4 regions of the Mesorhizobium sp. M7A.F.Ca.MR.148.00.0.0 genome follow, and region 3 is predicted to be linked to each of the others. Evidence: predicted binding sites of a transcription regulator. Region 3 holds the regulator's gene; each other region holds the start of a gene.

Region 1 (3,210 bases), on a different contig from region 3:
TATTCCCCGTTGGCGGCGAAGGCGCCGTAGCGGGCGATGTCCATGCCAAAGATGTCGGCCTGCGGTTCGCCGAAAATCATCCATTCGGCCAGCGACTTGCCAACGCCGCCGCCCTGGCTGAAACCGGCCATGACGCCGCAGGCGACCCAGTAGTTCTTCAATCCGCGCACCGGCCCGACGATCGGATTGCCATCCGGCGTGAAGGTGAAGGCGCCGTTGACCCATTTGCGGATGCCAGCCGTCGCCAGGCAAGGAAAGCGCTCATGCGCCTTGGCGAGTTCGGGGCTGATGCGGTCGATGTCTTCCGGGATCAGCTCGATGCCGTAGTCCCATGGCGCGCCATCCATGTTCCAGTGCTTCGGGTTCTGCTCGTAAACGCCGAGCAACACGCCCTTGCGCTCCTGCCTGAGATACGAAAAGCCGTCGAGATCGACGGCGATGCCGATTTCCCTGTCCAGCGCCGCGATCTCGGGAATGTCCTCAGTGATGAAATAATGGTGCTCCATCGGCGTCACCGGCAGATCGACGCCGGCCATGCGGCCGAGCTGCTTTGCCCACAGCCCGCCGGCATTGACGACATGCTCGGCGATGATGGTGCCCTGCTCCGTGACGACATCCCAGCGGCCGTCGGCGCGCGGCTTCAACTCGACCACCCGGTTGCGCAGGATGATGTCGGCGCCGCGCTTTTTTGCAGCGCCGGCATAGGCGTGCGTCGTGCCGTACGGGTCGAGGTGCCCCTCGTTGGAATCATGCAGGCCGCCTAGCACGCCGGTGACGTCGACGATCGGGCAGATCGCCTTGATCTCGTCGGGCGTGACCAGGCGCGCGGTCTCGATGCCGACCGACTGAAACACCGCCCAGGCCGATTTCAGCCACTCCCAGCGCGCGGGATCGCTGGCGATGTTGACGCCGCCCGTCATGTGCAGGCCGATATCCCAGCCGGATTCTGCCTCGATCTCGCGGTAGAGATTGATGGTGTAGTCCTGTAGCGCCGCCACGTTGGGGTCGGCGTTGAGCGCATGGAAGCCTGCCGCCGCGTGCCAGGTCGAACCGGCCGTCAGTTCGGCGCGCTCGATCAGCGCCACATCGCTCCAGCCAAATCGGGTCAGATGATAAAGGACGGAGGCCCCGACCACGCCACCCCCGATGACGACTGCGCGGTAGTGCGACTTCAAGGCTTCCCTCCACAGTTAGTCCGAAGGCTGGAGCATATATGTACTGGACATAAGTGTCTAGCGCCGCGCGCGCGCATCGTTTTTAGTCGACCGCCGGCATGCACTGCGCGCTGTCACGCAAGCATCATGTTCGCGCCGTAGACCGCGTTTCGGGGAGGCTTGCGCGGCATCATCGATGTCGCACCTCTTTCAGTTTTTCGTCCCGCGGCCGCTCCGGCACATCCGTCACAAAGAGGATTATCCATGAAACACCTATATCGAACCGCGTCGCTCGGCGTCGCGCTGGCCTTGTTCACCGCCTTGACGCCGGCGCTCGCCGACAGCACCGCGACCGTCGGCGGCACGAGCTTTGTCAACAAAGGGCTGGTCGGCGTCGGCCGCATCCCGGCCGCTCAGCGCGACAAGTTCGGCGAGACGTTTGGTTCGGGCTCGGGCATGTCGATCGACACATCAGGCTGGACGCATGAGGCCGCCGGCTACAAAGGTTCGCTCTGGCTGCTGCCGGATCGCGGCTACAATGTCGTCGGCACCACCGACTACCGGCCGCGCCTCAACACCGTCGCCATCGAGTTTACCCCGGTGGCACCAGGTGTGCCACCTGCTGCCGGCCAGCAGCAGACCGGCGTCAAGGCAACGCTCGCCGACACCATGCTTCTCACCGACGACAAGGGGGCTGATGCCACAGGCCTCGATCCGCTCAACGGCGTGCGCGCGGCAAGCGGCGACATGCCGATCCTGCCGCAAGCCGACAATGGCAAGCTGGCGCTCGACAACGAGGCGATCGTGCGGCTGCCCGACGGTTCGATGTTCATCTCCGACGAATACGGCCCGAACATCTATCGGTTTTCCGCCGACGGGCATCTGCTGTCGGCAACCCAGCCACCGGCTGCGCTGGTGCCGATGCGCCACGGCACGCCGAACTTCGCCTCGGACAATCCGGGACCCGGTGCCGCCGAGCCCGATCCGAAGGATCCCGACACCGGCCGCCAGAACAATCAAGGCCTCGAAGGCATGGCGATGACGCCCGACGGCAAGTTCCTGATCGCCGTGCTGCAGTCGGCGGCCAGGCAGGACGGCGGCGATTCCGGCTCGACCCGCCAGAACACCAGGGCGCTGGTCTATGACGCGTCCGACCTCGCCCACCTCAAATTGGCGCACGAATATGTCGTGCCGCTGCCGGTGTTCAAGGATGCCAAGGGCAAGACCAAGGTCGCCGCGCAGAGTGAGATCGTGGCGCTCTCCGACAAGACCTTCCTGATGCTGGCGCGCGACAGCGGCAACGGCCAGGGCCTGAAGGGCGATGCCTCGCTCTATCGCCAGGTCAACGTCGTCGACCTATCCACCGCGACCGACATCGCCGGCGGCGCCTTCGACGCCGCTGACAAGCCGGTCGCCCCCAAGGGCATCGTCGACCCATCGGTGACACCGGCCAAGCTGACGCCATTCATCGACATCAACGACAGTGCCGAGCTCGGCCGCTTCGGCCTGCACAATGGCGCGCCCAACGACCAGGATAACCTGTCCGAGAAGTGGGAGGCGATGTCGGTGGTCAGCGTGCTCGATGCGAAGCTGCCCGACGACTACTTCCTGTTCGTCGCCAACGACAACGACTTCCTCGCCCAGGACGGTTTTCAGGTCGGCGCGCCCTACAAGGCCGAAGACGGCGCCAATGTCGACACCATGTTCCTGGTCTATCAGGTCACGCTGCCGGGTCTGGCCAAGAAGTAACGACCACTGCACGGACGGGCGCGCTTGGCGCGTCCGCCCGGAGCACTATTGCTGGTGTTTTTCAGGCAGATTGATTGAGAAGACTTACTTCAAGAACTCCGCGTCCTTCGGGACGCCCGCATCGATCGGCTCGGCGGTTTTGCTCGACACGGCCATGATCTTGCCGGCGGCCGACAGGTTGGGACGCACGAAGACCTGAGCGGGGCCGTTGACGCGGCTGTAGAGGTCGATGATGTCCTGGTTCATGAAGCGCACGCAGCCCGACGAAGCGTTCTTGCCGATGGAATCCCCTCCGGCGTGCCGTGCA
Region 2 (3,210 bases), on a different contig from region 3:
AGGAACAGCCACAACATACCGGCGATCGCCGGCGCCACTGCGTAGGGCCAGATCAAGAGCGTGCGGTAGAGACCTTTGCCGCGCACCACCTTCTCTGCCATGACCGCGAGCAAGAGCGCCACGCACATGGCAACGATGGCGGTCGCAAGGGAAAACACCACCGTGACCTTGATCGAGTTCAGGTAGGCCGGATCAGCAAGCACTTTCCTGAAATTGGCGAACCAGACGAACTTGGTCCTCAGTCCGAACGGATCCTGCCTGAGCATGGATTGGTAGAACGCCTGACCGGCCGGCCAGTAGAAAAACACGAGCGTGATGGCCAGTTGCGGCGCCACCAGCAGGTAGGGAAGGATCTTGTTGGGAAACACGACGCGAGGGGTCATGGAGCCACTCCGAGGTGATGAGGCGGGCGGCACGATGCGGCATCCCTCTTCGCCAAGATGGCTTTGACGAGCGTTTCGGATTGGGCATCATCGACCGTTGGCGAAATCGCAAGGGACGGCAAAACTCCCCTCGCCGAGGGGAGATGCCTGGCAGGACAGGTGGATGCGCCGTAGAGCAAAGACCTGCGCTCGCTCTAATTCCCCAGCGCTTCCTTGATCGCCGCATTGCCACGCGTAACCGCATTGTCGAGCGCCTGCTGCGCGGTTTGCTGGCCGGCGAGCATCTTTTCGAACTCCTCGTTCTGGATATCGCGCACCTGCGGCAGGTTCGGCAGACGTACGCCCTTGGAATTGTCGGTCGGCGCCTTACCCGTCATCTGCAGGATCGGGGTCTCGCGACCCACGTTCTTGTCATAGAAACCGGACTTCTTGGTCGCTTCATAGGCGGCAAGCGTTACCGGCAGATAACCCGACTTCTGGTGCAGGTATTCTTGCACCTCGGTCTTCGACAGGTAGGCGAAGAAGGCCGCGACGCCCTTGTATTCCTCGTCGGATTTATCAGCGAAAACCCACAGGCTGGCGCCACCCGGCGTCGTGTTCTGCGGTGCGCCCTTGGCGTCGCTGTCATAGGGCAATTGGCCGATGCCGTAATCCATGCCGGACTTGACGATATCGCCGAGTCCACCGGAGGATTCGGTCATGATCCCGCATTCGCCAGCGAGGAAGATCTGCTTGGTTTCGGAGGTGCGGCCGCCATATTTGAAAGTGCCGTCCTTGGCGAGGTCCGCCAGCGCCTGGAAGTGGTTGACGAAAATCGGCGCATTGATCTTGAGCTCGACATCGCCGCCGGCCAGACCGTTCTGCTGGGTGGCCCATGACACGTCATTCCAGGCCGCGAAATTCTCCAGATGGATCCAGGTCAGCCAGGTCGAGGTGTAGCCGCAGGCGGCCGCGCCGCTCGCCTTGATCTTCTTGGCGTCTTCCCACACCTCATTCCAGGTCTTGGGTGGGCTGTCGACGTCGAGACCAGCCTTCTTGAAGATATCCTTGTTGTAATAAAGGATCGGCGAGGAGGAGTTATAGGGGAAAGAGAGCATGGTGCCGTCAGGCTTCGAATAATAGCCGACTATGCCTGGCAGATACTGGCTCTTGTCGAAGGTCATTCCAGCGCTGGTCAACACATCGGCTGCCGGCTTGATTGCGCCTTCGGCTGCCATCATCACGCCGGTGCCGACGTCGAACACCTGCATGATGTCGGGCGCCTGGCCGGCGCGGTAGGCGGCGATGCCGGCATTCAGCGTCTCGGGATACGTGCCTTTGAACACCGGAACGAGTTCATAGTCGCTCTGGCTGGCGTTGAAATCTTTGGAGATCTTATCGACAACTTCGGCATTGGCGCCAGTCATGGCGTGCCACCAACTGATCTGCGTGACAGCAAAAGCGGAGGTTGAGGAAAGCAGCATAAAGGTGGCGGCAACACCGGCCGCGAAGCCGAAGGACTTCATGTTTCATCTCCCGTTTGTCATTGGCGAAAGGGGCACTCCCGCAGAGGCAATATGTGTCGCTCATGACAATCAGACAACGGTTTTGTTGCAGATCGACGAACTTCACCCCTTTACCTCACGCCACCTCGCCTCCGCTTGGACGCATGGAAAGCCACACGGTTAGCCGGCTTAGCGCGACGACAAGCGCCAGGAACCACCGTCGGGACTGCCAAGCTGGCTTTCGGCGTGTCAGCGCTGATTGCAGCCGCTGCAACCCGAAGAGACACGCCAAGGTTGCAGGCGACTTTATCGATCCCTCAACGGCAACGCGCTACTCAATCCTGCTGCCCTGTTTATTTCCAAAGATCAGGTGAAATAAAATGCTGACGGTCTACAATTGTATCGTCAACGAACACGATCTGAGACTGGTCGCACTCGCCGCGCTGATCTGCGGAATTTCCTGTTTCTCTGCCGTCAACCTGCTTCATCACATAAGCCGCTCCACCGATCGGAACCGGCTTGCCTGGCTGATGACCGCGGCCACTTCGACCGGCTTCGGCATCTGGGCAACGCACTTCATCGCCATGCTCGCATTCACACCCGGCATACCCAGTGCTTACGATCCCGCACTTTCCGTGCTTTCGCTCGCTGCTTCGGTCACTCTGACGGCAGCCGGCATGTGGATCGCCACCTTGCGGAATGAGTTCGATTATCATCTCGTCGGCGGCGCCGTGCTGGGCGGCGGCATCGCGGCCATGCACTACATCGGTATGGCGGCGTTCGAGGTTCAGGGCCGCATCGAGTGGAACCTGTTGCTTGTCGCCGTTTCCCTTCTGGCCGGCGTGACGCTCGCGGCGCTGGCGCTGCGTGTCGTGCAGCGCCGTCCCTCCTTGAAGGCGACATCCGGCGGCGCGGTGCTGCTGACGCTGGCAATCTGCACCTTGCATTTCATCGGTATGGGTGCTGTCTCGATCTTCCCCGATCCCTCGATCGTCATATCCGAATACACGATCGAGCCGACCTCGCAGGCTTTCGCCGCCGCCGCCGCCACAGTGGTGATCCTGGTTCTGTCGGCATCGGCGCTGTGGATCGATTTGCGCTTCCGTCGCCAGAAGCTCGAGGTCGACCGCATGCACGGCCTGGCCAATGCCGCCGTGGAGGGGCTGATCGTCTGCGACGGCCACCGCATCATCAGTGCCAATGACAGCATGGCGACATTGACGGGCATCGCAACAGCGACGCTGAACGGAATGCAGCTTGGTGATCTCTTCGGATCCGACATGTCGGGCTTCGGCGAACAGCCGCAGGAGGCCGAATTGAGCGGCCGCGATGGCACGAGCATT
Region 3 (3,210 bases):
AGGCATATGAGGGACGAAGATCATGGGTGAACATACCGTTGCATCTTTCGATGAGGATCTGGAGCAGATCAGCCAGCTGATCCGCGACATGGGCGATCTCGCCCGCTCGATGGTCAGTGGCTCGACCAAGGCTTTGCTCAATTCGGACAATGCGCTGGCGCAGCGCGTGGTTTCCGATGATGCCATCATGGATGCGCGCCAGCGCGAGCTGGACGATCGCGCCATCACGCTGATCGCCAAGCGCCAGCCAATGGCCAACGACCTGCGTGCGGTGGTCGGTTCGATCCGCATGGCCGGCGACCTCGAGCGCATCGGTGACCTTGCCAAGAACATCGCCAAGCGCGTCGGCACTGTCGGGCTGAGCGTTACGCCGCACGACCTTTCGCATTCGATCGACGCGATGGCGCAGCTGGTGCTGATCCAGGTGCAGGGGGTCGTCGACGAGTATGCCGCCGCTGACGCGGCTGCGCTTGCCACGCTCAGAAACAATGATGAACGCATCGACGTCAAATACACCTCGGTGTTCCGCGAGCTGCTGACCTACATGATGGAAGATCCCCGCAACATCACGGCGTGCACGCACCTGTTGTTTTGCGCCAAGAACCTCGAGCGGATCGGCGACCACGTGACCAACATCGCCGAAAATGCCTACTATGTTTTGACCGGCACGCAGCTGCCAGCCAATCGTCCGAAGCAGGACGAGACGGCAATGTCCGCGCCAGCGGCATAACAGGGGTGACCAGCCGATGATCGCACCACGCATCATGGTGGTGGAGGATGAGGAGCCGCTAGGCGTGCTGCTCCGCTACAATCTTGAATCCGAAGGTTACCAGGTCGAGGTGGTGACGCGCGGCGATGAGGCCGAAATCCGGCTGCAGGAGAACGTTCCCGATCTTCTGGTGCTCGACTGGATGGTGCCTGCGGTTTCGGGCATCGAACTCTGCCGGCGCCTGCGAATGCGTCCCGAGACCGAGCGGCTGCCGATCATCATGCTGACCGCGCGAGGCGAGGAAAGCGACCGCGTGCGCGGCCTGTCGACCGGCGCCGACGACTATCTGGTCAAGCCCTTCTCGACGCCGGAGTTCATGGCCAGGGTCAAGGCGCTGCTGCGCCGGGCCAAGCCGGAAGTGCTGTCCAGCGTGCTAAAGGTCGGCGATATCGTGCTCGATCGCGAGTCGCACCGTGTCTATCGCAAGAAGAGCGAGATCCGGCTTGGGCCGACGGAATTCCGCCTGCTCGAATTCATGATGCGCCATCCAGGCCGCGTGTTCTCGCGCAGCCAGCTGCTCGACAATGTCTGGGGCGAGACGATCTACATCGACGAGCGCACAGTCGACGTGCATGTCGGCCGGCTGCGCAAGGCGGTCAACAATGGCCGTATGCCTGATGTCATCCGCACGATCCGTGGGGCCGGATACGCCATCCGAGAGGACTGAACTCCCTCGTTTGAACTCACGCCACGTTCTTGCCGCCGAAACCGGATCTCGCCTGCACGCCCGGCGCAAAAATCTCCTGATCGACGAAGATCAGCGCCCGCATGGCGCAGCCTTCGCGGATCAGCGGCAGTTCGTTCGGCTCGGTGTCGAAGGAAATCGATTTGGAATGCTGGCCGCCGGCGGTCTGGGCAATCGCTTGCCGCAATGCCGGCTCGATCAGGTCGAAGGCGGCGGCGCTGACACCGACCATGGCGACCGGCGCCGGATCGATCAGCGCGAACAGGCTGCCGAGGCCGTAGCCGAGCGCTTCGCCGGCCTTGCGATAGGCTTCCCGTTCGGGTCCGTCACCTTCGCGGGCCGCGGCAGCCAGGGCGCGCATGTCGGCGTCGCTGACATCGGCAACGGGTTCTGCATCCTCGCCCATCTGCCTGGCGTTGCGCCATATGGCGTAATTGCCCGCATAGGCTTCGACGCAGCCGCGCCGTCCGCAGCGACATAGCGCGCCGTTCGGCCGATGGATCATGTGGCCGAATTCGCCGCCCGAAGAATGGGTGCCGGTGAACAATTCGCCCTTCAGCACCAGTCCCATGCCGATGCCGTGCGACAAAAGGATAGCGATGAAATCGTCGCGGTAACGATCGGGGTCGCGCCAGCGCAGCGCCACCGCCATCATGTTGCAGTCGTTCTCCATTATGGCAGGGATGCCGAACTCGTCTTCGAATATGTCAGCGAAGGCGATGTCGGTGTGCGGCGTGATCGGCGACCACAGCATGGCGCGGGCACGGGTGTCGGTGATGCCCTGGATGGCCAGCGCGATGCGGGCGATGCTGCGCACGTCCAGGTCGGGATCTGCCAGGCGGCGCCGCACGATGGCCGTGCATTCCCCGATCAGCGACTCGCGCGACATCGTCAGCGTGTCCAGCCGGCGCTGTTCCTCGGATATTACCTGGCCGGCATAGTCGATGACGGCGACGGAGAGGAAGTTCAGCGACAGCACCACGGTCATTACCGCGGCCGCTTCCGGATTGAGACTGAGGCCGACCTGCGGCCGGCCGCGTTTGAGCGAGCCGGCCTCGCTCGGCTTGCTTTCGGTCAGGATGCCTTCGACGATCAGGTCGGATGAAATCGCCGAGATGGTCGAATGGCTGAGGCTTGTGGTCGCGGCGATCTCGGTTCGCGACGGCTGTCCGGCGCGGCGCACTGCCGCGATCACCATGGCGCGGTTGCGGCGGCGCAGATCGTCGTGGCGGATTCCGACCGACATGTTCTTTCATATCCTCCCGGCCGCCGCGGTTCCTCCTGCCCATGGAACGCTGTCGGTGACGCCGGTAAATACTGGCAGAAGCTGCAGGCCGTGTCATTTATTTATTCCGAGACTCGAAAAAAACTCGAAGTGACATCAAAATCCATCAGAATCGATGTTGACAGCGTTCGGGCGTTGGCCCAGTATTTTTTCGAGGCTCGAAAAAATAGAGCCTCTGTGCCGGCCCTCGGGTCAGTTTGGTCGCGCCATACGCGGCGCAGGGAGGATAATATGAAAAGATTCACGGCCGCCATCCTGGCGGGTGCCGCCATGTCGCTGACGCTCGCGTCTGTCGCGCAGGCGAAGGACAAGGTTGTCGGCGTTTCGTGGTCCAACTTCCAGGAAGAACGCTGGAAGACCGACGAAGCCGCCATGAAGACGGCGATCGAGGCCGCTGGCGACAAGTACATCTCCGCCGATGCGCAGTCCAATCCCGGCAAGCAGCTTACCGATGTCGAAAGCCTGATCTCG
Region 4 (3,210 bases), on a different contig from region 3:
TGTTGACCAGGATGTCGACGCCTTCGAGATCGGCTTCGGCTTTCTGGCCGAGCGCCTTGACCTCCTCACGGTTGGACAAATTGGCCGGGAACAGCTTGACCCGGTCGCCAAGCTCGCTAGCCAGCGCTTCCAGTTTCTCGACGCGGGTGCCATGCAGGCCGACGATCGCGCCCTGCGCATGCAGCATCCTGGCGATAGCCTCGCCGATGCCGCCGGATGCGCCGGTGAGGAGCGCCTTGCGGCCAGTCAATTCGAACATTTTTGTCTCCTGATTGAGAAGAGAACACCCTTTACAGGGATGGGATCAAATGACGCTTTATGCAAGCGCCGCCATGGCCGCCTCGACGTCAGCCGCGGTGCCGACCGACGCGGTGGCGACATCGCGGTTGATGCGCCGCGCCAATCCTGAAAGCACCTTGCCGGCGCCGATCTCGTAAAGCGTGGTGACGCCGTTTGCGCCGAACCATTCCACCGTCTCGCGCCAACGCACGCGGCCGGTTATCTGTTCGACCAGGCGGCGGGCGATCTCGTCCGGATCGCTGGTCGGGCTGACCGTGACATTGGAGAGGACGGGAACCACCGGCGCGTTCTTTGCCACGCCGGCCAGGGCTTCGCACATGACGTTCGCGGCCGGCGCCATCAGCGCGGAATGGAAGGGCGCGGACACCTGCAGCATCAGCGCGCGTTTGGCGCCTTTCTCGGTGCACAGTTTCGCGGCCAGTTCGACCGCGGCCTTGGCGCCGGAGATGACCAGTTGGCCACCGCCATTGTCGTTGGCGATCTGGCAGACAGAGCCTTTGGCGGCTTCCGCGCAAGCGGCTTCGACATCGGCCTGTTCCAATCCGATGATCGCCGCCATGGCGCCCTCGCCGGCCGGCACCGCCGCCTGCATGGCATTGCCGCGTATGCGCAGCAACCGGGCGGCATCGGCAACCGAAACGAAGCCGGCAGCGGCCAACGCCGAATATTCGCCCAGCGAATGACCGGCGACATAGGCGATCTTGCCTTTCAGCGAGAAGCCGCGCGATTCCAGCGCCCGGATCGCGGCCAGCGACACCGCCATCAGCGCCGGCTGCGCGTTGGCGGTCAGCGTCAACGTCTCTTCCGGCCCTTCCCAGATCAGCTTCGACAGATTTTCGCCGAGCGCATCGTCGACTTCCTGGAAGACCCTGCGCGCTTCGGGGAAGGCGCCGGCGAGATCCTTGCCCATGCCGACCGCCTGGCTGCCTTGTCCGGGAAAGGTGAATGCAACGGCCATGCGAGGGCTCCCAAGGGCTGGTTTTGCTTGCCTGAAGACGGGTTTTTCTTGCCTGTGACGCATGGCGGGGCGCCAAGTCAAGCCCGGTTCGACCCTGCCCGAGGGCAGCCTCGTCCGCCGAGTGCCTGTTGCGAAAGGGTTTTTGGCGATCACTCCTGATGAAAACCGCTCACGATTCGTTTGCTGGCTCTTCTTATTTCCGCTACAGGCGCTAGCTTTGCGTGACAATTCCATGACAATCGAGTGACGCGCTTGTCGCTGGGTGGGGAAGTTAAAGTGGCAAAGAGTTACAAACGCACCGGCAAGGCCGCGCCACAGTTCCTGGAAGACGACCCCTCCACCGGCTATCTGCCGGGCAGGAGATGGCCGGTCGTGCGCTATGGGCTGATCAGCCTGGCGATTGCCGCTATCCTGGTGTTTGCCATCGAACTGATCGTGCGCGGCGACTTTGCCGGAACCATCTCCTTCTTCCTGCAGCCGTTCAAGCCGGGCTGGACCACCATCGTCGTGTTTGCGCTGCTCCTGATCGGCTTCGATGCGGTGCTCGGCCGCAGCCACCAGAGCCTGATGATCGTCGCGCCGCTGACCTTGTCGCTTGCTTTCGTCGGTCACCAGAAGTCGCACTATCTCGGCGATCCGCTCTATCCGACCGATTTCCTCTATGCCCGCCAGATCTTCGCGCTGCTGCCGCTTTTGGTACGCGAACGGCCGATGACCGCGCTTGCCATGGTCGTCGGCATCGTCGCCGGCCTGTCGCTGCTCGTCTACGGCTGGCGGCTATGGCGCCGCAAGGTTCCCGCACTCAGCCGCAAGGGGCGCCTTGCGCGGCTGACGCTGGCAGTGCCGCTACTCGCCTTCTTCGTTTCGATCATGGACTACGCCACCTTCTCCTGGACCAGGGATCGGCTGCAGATCATCCCGATCATGTGGGACCAGAAGGAAAACTATGCCTCCAACGGCTTTGCGCTGGCCTTTGCCCTCAACGTGCCAATGGCGCATGTCTCGGCGCCGCCGGGCTATTCCGACAAGGCGATCGCAGCGATAGCCAGGCCTGATGTGACCGCCTCGGTGCCGGCCGAGAAGCCGGACATCATCATCGTCATGAGCGAATCCTTCTGGGATCCGACCAAGTTGCCTGGCGTCACCATCACGCCAGATCCAATCCCCAATGTGCGGGCGCTGCGCTCGGGCTCGATGTTCTCGCCGGAGTTCGGCGGCATGACCGCCAATATCGAGTTCGAGGCGCTGACCGGCTTCTCCAACGCGTTCCTGCCGGCAGGCAGCATCCCCTATCAGCAATATGTGCGCACGCCGACGCCTTCGCTCGCGACCTTCCTGAAGAGCCAGGGTTACCGGGCGCGCGCCATCCATCCCGGCACCAACTGGTTCTGGAACCGTGGCGCGGTCTATGCCGATTTCGGCTTCAACGATTTCAAGTCGGAAGAGACGCTGCCGCCAATGCAAAAGCGCGGGCCACTGGCATCGGATGCGGCGATGACCGACGAGATCATCAGCGAGGCCGACGCCAGCGACGAGCCGGTGTTCTTCTTTGCGGTCAGCCTGCAAAACCACGGTCCCTACGAGCCGAACCGCTATTACAATCCCACGCATAGGGTGCAGGCGCCGATCAGCCAGTGGGCGCGCGAATCGCTACTCAGCTACGCCGAGGGCTCAGCCGATGCCGATCGCGGCCTCGAACGCCTCGTCGAATGGGCCAAGAAACGCTCCCGCCCCACCGTAATCGCCTTCTTCGGCGACCATCTGCCGCCGCTGGGGCCGGTCTATGTCGAAACCGGCTTCCTCAAGGACAATGTCGCGCCGCGCAAGGAAGCGTCGCCCGAGGCTGCTCTCGAGCATCACGAGACGCCGCTGGTCATCTGGTCAAACCGCACCGGGCCGGCTGAGCAGATGGGTGCCGTCAGCCCAGCCTTCCTGCCCTATCATATCCTGAA

What was found. The regulator PhoB, encoded in region 3, activates phosphate uptake and scavenging genes when phosphate is short. The targets are predictions, from matches to a motif close to TGTCATNNANCTGTCAT.
Region 1: the regulator PhoB is predicted to act here: its motif matches at 1,287-1,303, upstream of EOB49_RS20805 (esterase-like activity of phytase family protein).
Region 2: the regulator PhoB is predicted to act here: its motif matches at 1,951-1,967, upstream of ugpB (sn-glycerol-3-phosphate ABC transporter substrate-binding protein UgpB).
Region 4: the regulator PhoB is predicted to act here: its motif matches at 1,480-1,496, upstream of EOB49_RS09190 (LTA synthase family protein).

Annotation. Positions count from the first base shown of each region.
Region 1 is NZ_RZTB01000060.1:9,962-13,171, reverse strand. Features, by position in the region: gene EOB49_RS20810 (FAD-dependent oxidoreductase) at 1-1,175, opposite strand, end outside; gene EOB49_RS20805 (esterase-like activity of phytase family protein) at 1,419-2,903, shown strand; partial or broken gene EOB49_RS20800 (L,D-transpeptidase) at 2,988-3,210, opposite strand, start outside.
Region 2 is NZ_RZTB01000003.1:66,181-69,390, forward strand. Features, by position in the region: gene ugpA (sn-glycerol-3-phosphate ABC transporter permease UgpA) at 1-383, opposite strand, end outside; gene ugpB (sn-glycerol-3-phosphate ABC transporter substrate-binding protein UgpB) at 578-1,888, opposite strand; gene EOB49_RS02100 (EAL domain-containing protein) at 2,248-3,210, shown strand, end outside.
Region 3 is NZ_RZTB01000030.1:40,477-43,686, forward strand. Features, by position in the region: gene phoU (phosphate signaling complex protein PhoU) at 23-730, shown strand; gene phoB (phosphate regulon transcriptional regulator PhoB) at 747-1,436, shown strand; gene EOB49_RS14460 (ROK family protein) at 1,453-2,700, opposite strand; gene xylF (D-xylose ABC transporter substrate-binding protein) at 2,971-3,210, shown strand, end outside.
Region 4 is NZ_RZTB01000017.1:35,780-38,989, reverse strand. Features, by position in the region: gene fabG (3-oxoacyl-[acyl-carrier-protein] reductase) at 1-259, opposite strand, end outside; gene fabD (ACP S-malonyltransferase) at 317-1,258, opposite strand; gene EOB49_RS09190 (LTA synthase family protein) at 1,535-3,210, shown strand, end outside.